Methyloterricola oryzae: one gene and its partner. The protein of the gene in region 2 binds, or shares a complex with, the protein of the main gene of each other region. Links are inferred from orthologs where the notes say so. Each region holds a gene or a part of one and is shown on either strand. Other genes may lie near its edges.

Region 1 (3,166 bases), on a different replicon or contig from region 2:
TGCCTGATAAACGGCTGCGTGTGTCAGCGCTTCTGAAGACGGGGCAAGCGGGCCTCGGTAACTGACCGCATTGCGGTTTATGTCAAAGTCCTCGATCACGCAAAAATCGACCGGTGCCAGGTGAGGCTTGCCCCCCGTCTGCGTCCCGCTGATTGCGAAGCTGTTGCCGGTAAGCCGCCGGCTGATGTTGCCGTAGGCAAGGCCCCCGTAGCGGCCCGCTGTCTGTCCTGTCAATTCCAGTCGGAACAGGACCGCGCGCCAGACGAGGGTTTCTCTAAGGATGTCCGCATCGGGACCGGGCCCCTCAATTCGTGCCAGATCAAATTTGATTATCCCTTCGGTCTCGGTGGCGGCGCTCATGGTGGATGGACTTGCGCTTCGTCTGTGGCGGCGGATTGAAATAGGTTCGCTGGCGGTGGTCAAAGGGTACGGGTGTCGCGTCGTGAAAAACCGGCCACGTCTCAATATAATGGAGACATGACGCGTCGGACTCGGCGCAACCCGCGGTTGATCGCCGTCATGGCAGTGCTCGCTCGTGCTAATCCGTCGGCAAAGTGACGCAAAGCGAGTATAATCGAGCGGACTTCCGCACGCGAATGTGGCGAAATTGGTAGACGCGCTGGATTTAGGTTCCAGTGGGGCAACCCTTGAGAGTTCGAGTCTCTCCATTCGCACCAGTATCAAGCGAACCAGACCCTTTCTAGATTTCACCGTCCCGTGGCTCCCTAACTTGGTTTCAAGACGCCCCCGCAGGAGTCGGGGAGCAGACTGCCGGTTCCACTGAGAGATTTTTCATTCCATTTTGAGGTTAGTACGATGCAAGTGTCCGTCGAGACGACATCCGAGTTGAGCAGAAAAATGACCGTCCAGGTTCCGGAGGAAAAGATCCAGGAACAAGTGAACACCCGCCTGCGCGGGCTAGCCGGAAGGGTCAAAATCGACGGTTTTCGTCCCGGTAAGGCACCACAGAGTCTGATCAAGAAACGCTTCGGACCCAGTGTGCGGGACGAGGTCGTGGCCGATCTGATCCAGTCGAGTTTCTACGACGCCGTCCGGGAAGAAAAGCTCAATCTGGCTGCCAGTCCCATGATCACGCCCAAGGAATCGGCCGAGGGCAAGGGCCTGGTTTATGAGGCGGATTTCGAGGTGGTGCCGGAGTTTTCCCTGGCTTCCCTTGAAACACTGGAGGTGACGCGTTTCGCTTCAACGGTGGCTGAGTCGGACGTGGACGGGATGGTGTTGCGCCTGCGCGAGCAACGCAAGACCTGGCAAGAAGCCGGGCGGCCAGCGGCTGAGGGTGACCGCCTGACCATCCACTTCGAGGGGGTCTGCGAGGGCGAGAACTTCACCGATGGCAAGGTGGAAAACTTTCAGGTGGTGATCGGCTCCAAGCAACTGATCCCCGGTTTCGAGGATGGCTTGGTGGGCGCTGCGGCCGGGGGCACCTTGAAGCTTGATCTGAGCTTTCCGGAAGATTACGGCAACAAGAAGCTGGCCGGCAAGACCGCCGAATTCACCGTGGAAATAGAAAAGGTGGAGGAGGGTGTGCTGCCGGAGGTCGAGTCAGAGGGGTTCCTGGAGTCGTTTGGTGTGGAGAACGGCGATGTGGCCTCCTTCCGTGATGACATCAAGGGCAACATGGAGCGCGAAATGAATCGCGCGCTGGCATCGCGTACCAAGACGTCGGTCATGGACGCCCTCTACGCAGCCCATTCCGCGTTGCCTCTGCCCCGTGTGATGGTGGATCAAGAGGTTGAACACATGTTGAATCCCTACCGCCAGACCGCCAAGAAGCGCCAGCAGCATTTGGACGAGTCCCCCTTGAAAGAGCGCTTTGAGCCCATCGCGCGGCGCCGGGTCTCCCTGGGCTTGGTGCTTGGCAAGATCATCGAGGCCGAAAAGCTTTCTGTCGACGCCAAGCGCGTGCGCGCCGCAGTGGAGGATCTCGCGGTCAGTTACGAGAGCCCTGAGCAGGTGGTTTCCTGGTATTACTCGAATCCGGAGCAACTGCGTCAGGTTGAAAGCATGGTCCTGGAAGACCAGGTGGTGGACGCGGTCCTGGCTAAGGCCAAGGTGAACGAGGAGCAGGTGGCGTTCGAGGAGTTGATGAAGTCGGCGCAACAAGATTCGGCCGCGGCATGAGACAGGACCCTAAAGGCATGAAAGAGACTACCGCTATGATGGAAACGCAAGCGACCGGGCTGGTGCCTATCGTTATCGAACAGTCGTCCCGCGGCGAGCGGGCTTTCGACATCTACTCGCGGCTGTTGAAGGAGCGCGTGATTTTCCTGGTGGGGCCGGTGGAAGATTACATGGCCAACCTGGTGATTGCGCAGATGTTGTTTTTGGAGTCGGAGAATCCCGACAAAGACATACACTTGTACATCAATTCACCGGGCGGCGTGGTGACTGCGGGGCTGGCCATCTACGACACCATGCAGTTTATCAAGCCGGACGTCAGTACCCTCTGTGTGGGCCAGGCCGCGAGCATGGGTGCGCTCCTGCTGGCAGGCGGCGCCGCCGGCAAACGTTACTCCCTGCCGCATTCGCGGGTCATGATCCATCAGCCTTTGGGCGGCTTCCAAGGGCAGGCCAGCGACATCGATATTCATGCGCGGGAGATCCTTGCGGTGCGTGAACGCCTAAACAAGATTCTGGCCAAGCATACCGGCCAGCCTCTGGAAAAGATTCAGGTGGACACCGATCGCGACAATTTCATGGGTGGCGAGGACGCGGTCCAATACGGTCTAATCGACAAGGTCTTGTCCAGCCGCGTTGCGGTAGGTGCCTGATCCGCGGGCATTGGCCTGCGTATCGAGCGAAAGTTGAAAACTTGCGGATTTTGGTTTCCGTGGGTAGTCTTGAACTGCGAATTGGTCCTGGCGATTAGGTGGCGAGGGCGACAGAGATAAGGGGTTTGCGATGAGTGACGAGAAGAATGGCAAGGAAGGGAGCGGGAAGCTCCTTTACTGCTCTTTTTGTGGCAAAAGCCAGCATGAGGTTCGTAAGCTCATTGCAGGTCCCGCCGTATTTGTGTGCGATGAATGTGTCGAGCTTTGCAACGACATCATTCGCGAGGAGCTGCAAGAGAATGTCTCCGCTGGGTCTGACAAACTGCCCAAGCCCAAGGAGATAAAGACGGTTCTGGACGAATACGTCATCGGCC
Region 2 (3,105 bases):
CGAGGGCGTCGAAACCCCGAGCCAGCTCAAGTTCCTGAGGTCGCGGGATTGCGAGGAGGTCCAAGGCTATCTGTTCAGCAAACCGGTGCCGGCCGCCGATGTCCTGGAGTTGCTCCGCAGGGGCGTTTCCCTGCCGGAATGAAGTCGGCGCACCGGAATTTTTTCTACATCAGGTTTGACGTGGGCTGTGCTTTACTGCATAATGCCGTTTCTGCAGCGCGCCCGTAGCTCAGTTGGATAGAGTACCTGGCTACGAACTAGGTGGTCGGGAGTTCGAATCTCTCCGGGCGCGCCATTTTTTTGTAAGCTTTTGGCGGCCGTGTGTTCCATCTCATGGCGGCTTTGACATTCAGATTCTTCCCCTGTAGCTCAGTCGGTAGAGCAAGTGACTGTTAATCACTGGGTCGGCGGTTCGAGCCCGTCCGGGGGAGCCATCTCTTCAAAAAGGCTTACGGAAATGTAGGCCTTTTTTTTGGGCTGTCGTCAGGCGTTGCCGGAAGCCCGATCCAGTGCGGTTCTTGGTCTCGATTGTTGACAGGTGGTGGGTAATGTTTTATTTTTGCCCGCTTTACCAGGCTCCTGCCGGCCGCCGGGTGGTGGTTAATGGGCGGGTCTGGAGTCCGATTTGTGCCCAAGTTAAGCGAAATTTTTGGAGTTCGGTAATGACCACAATCAACCAATTGGTTCGGAAGCCGCGAGTTAGAAAGATAGACAAGAGCAATGTTCCGGCTCTGGACAGTTGTCCTCAGCGTCGTGGCGTGTGCACCCGTGTTTACACCACCACGCCGAAGAAGCCGAACTCCGCGCTGCGTAAAGTCGCTCGCGTGCGTCTGACCAACGGTGCCGAAGTGACGAGTTATATCGGCGGCGAGGGGCACAACCTCCAGGAGCACTCCGTGGTCCTGATTCGTGGTGGCCGTGTGAAGGACTTGCCGGGTGTGCGTTACCACATTGTGCGCGGCAGCCTGGATACCGCGGGTGTGCAGAAGCGCCGGCAGGGTCGTTCCAAGTATGGCGCCAAGCGTCCGAAGAGCTAATTGAGGTCAGGGGTCGAAGATGTCCAGAAGAAGAAATTCCGAGAGAAGAGAAATCAACCCGGATCCGCGATTCGGCAGCCAGACGCTGGCGCGCTTCGTGAACATGCTCATGGAGGACGGCAAAAAGTCCGTCGCGGAAAAGATCGTTTACGGTGCGCTCGACTTCATTGAGGGCAAGACCGGCCAGAACTCCCTGGAAGTGCTGACTAAGGCCCTGGAGAACGTGCAGCCGGTGGTCGAGGTGAAGTCCCGCCGAGTGGGTGGCGCGACCTATCAGGTGCCGGTCGAAGTGCGTCCCGCCCGCCGTTCCGCCCTGGCCATGCGCTGGCTGATCGATGCGGCACGCAAGCGCAGCGAGAAGGGTATGGGCATGAAGTTGGCGGCCGAGGTCATGGATGCCAACGAGAATCGTGGCACTGCGGTGAAGAAGCGCGAAGACACCCACAAGATGGCTGAGGCCAACAAGGCTTTCTCCCACTACCGCTGGTAACTTCGTACCAGTTGATTGCTCTTTAACAGACGGCAAGGATCTGAGGCTGTGGCACGCACCACTCCCATCGAGCGATACCGGAATATCGGGATCATGGCGCACATCGACGCGGGTAAAACCACGACGACCGAGCGCGTCCTGTTCTATACCGGCGTGTCGCACAAGATTGGAGAGGTGCACGACGGTGCTGCCACCATGGATTGGATGGAGCAGGAGCAGGAGCGCGGCATCACCATCACGTCCGCGGCCACGACCTGCTTTTGGAAGGGAATGGATGGCGGTTTTCCGCAGCACCGGATCAATATTATCGATACGCCCGGGCATGTGGATTTCACCATTGAAGTGGAACGCTCCCTGCGTGTGCTCGACGGCGCATGTGCCGTTTTTTGCGCGGTGGGCGGTGTCGAACCCCAGTCGGAAACGGTATGGCGGCAGGCCGACAAGTATCATGTTCCGCGTCTGGCCTTTGTAAACAAGATGGATCGTGCGGGCGCCAACTTCCTGCGCGTCGTCGGTCAGATCAAGACCCGGCTGGGTGGCAATCCGGTTCCCCTGCAGTTGCCTATCGGGGCTGAGGAAAAGTTTCAGGGGGTGGTCGATCTCATCAAGATGAAGGCCATCTTTTGGGATGACAGTACCCAGGGCATGCGTTTCGAAGAAAGGGAAGTTCCCGCCGAGATGAGAGTTGAGTGTGCGGATTGGCGCGCCAAGTTGGTGGAGGCGGCGGCCGAGGCCAGCGAAGAACTCATGGACAAGTACCTGGAAGGTGGTGAGCTCAGCGTCGAGGAGATCAAGAAAGGTCTTCGTGCGCGCACCATTGCCAGCGAGATCGTTCCCACGCTGTGCGGGTCTGCGTTCAAGAACAAGGGCGTCCAGGCCATGCTGGATGCGGTGGTGGAATACATGCCCTCTCCGGCCGACATTCCGGCCATCAAAGGGCATTTGGAAGATGACAGCGAGGGCGAGCGCCATCCTTCGGATGACGAGCCGTTTGCGGCGCTGGCGTTCAAGATCGCCACCGATCCTTTTGTGGGCGCGCTGACTTTTGTGCGGGTCTATTCCGGCGTGCTGTCTTCCGGCGATACGGTCTACAACCCGATCAAAGGCAAGCGCGAGCGCATCGGTCGTCTTGTGCAGATGCATGCCAACAACCGCGAGGAGATCAAGGAAGTCCGTGCCGGCGACATCGCTGCCGCCATTGGTCTGAAGGATGTCACCACGGGCGACACCCTGTGCGACCAGAAGGGCATCATCACCCTGGAGAAGATGGACTTTCCCGAGCCGGTGATTTCCGTGGCGGTCGAGCCCAAGACCAAGGCCGACCAGGAAAAGATGGGTATTGCCCTCAACAAGCTGGCGCAGGAGGATCCCTCCTTCCGTGTGCACACCGATGAGGAAACCGGCCAGACCATCATCTCTGGGATGGGTGAGTTGCACCTGGAGATCATCGTCGACCGCATGAAGCGTGAATTCGGCGTCGACGCCAATGTGGGCGCGCCGCAGGTTGCTTACCGGGAGACCCTTAAGAAATCGGTGGAGCAGGAAGGCAAATACGTGCGCCAGACCGGCGGCCGCGGC

The links.
Region 1: the proteins of rpsG (region 2) and tig are in contact, whole or in part, in a crystal structure (PDB 3GTY), measured with the Thermotoga maritima proteins. The link is inferred for Methyloterricola oryzae from one-to-one orthologs. Residues at the interface, in WP_004081843.1 of Thermotoga maritima: Lys34, Lys52, Lys55, Glu59, Arg62, Gln63, Glu66, Asn67, Lys69, Val71, Arg95, Ala109, Lys110, Lys111, Gly112, Arg113, Pro114, Glu117, Glu121, Ile124, Ala125, Tyr127, Asn128, Asn129, Thr130, Gly131, Lys135, Asp139, Arg142, Met143; in WP_004081061.1 of Thermotoga maritima: Glu122, Val124, Val129, Leu130, Tyr133, Glu188, Gly259, Ile262, Tyr263, Glu266, Ser270, Glu273, Gln274, Glu277, Arg308, Gln311, Ile312, Ser315, Tyr316, Glu325, Arg329, Arg336, Leu363, Phe366, Trp367, Arg373, Leu377, Arg381, Leu384, Glu387.

Annotation. Positions count from the first base shown.
Region 1 is NZ_JYNS01000009.1:38,949-42,114, forward strand. The notes cover bases 128-2,979. They hold tig (trigger factor), read left to right. Parts: upstream 128-816; coding sequence 817-2,142; downstream 2,143-2,979. Other genes in these bases: EK23_RS12945 (class II aldolase/adducin family protein), read right to left, coding at 128-360; clpP (ATP-dependent Clp endopeptidase proteolytic subunit ClpP), read left to right, coding at 2,160-2,792; clpX (ATP-dependent Clp protease ATP-binding subunit ClpX), read left to right, coding at 2,923-2,979. Also shown: more of EK23_RS12945, read right to left, coding at 1-127; more of clpX, read left to right, coding at 2,980-3,166. UniProt on the Bacillus subtilis protein: Involved in protein export. Acts as a chaperone by maintaining the newly synthesized protein in an open conformation. Functions as a peptidyl-prolyl cis-trans isomerase.
Region 2 is NZ_JYNS01000010.1:97,208-100,312, reverse strand. Bases 1-2,791 are described here. They hold rpsG (30S ribosomal protein S7), read left to right. Parts: upstream 1-1,056; coding sequence 1,057-1,527; downstream 1,528-2,791. Other genes in these bases: fusA (elongation factor G), read left to right, coding at 1,576-2,791; rpsL (30S ribosomal protein S12), read left to right, coding at 663-1,037; EK23_RS21830 (EAL domain-containing protein), read left to right, coding at 1-142. Outside these bases: more of fusA, read left to right, coding at 2,792-3,105.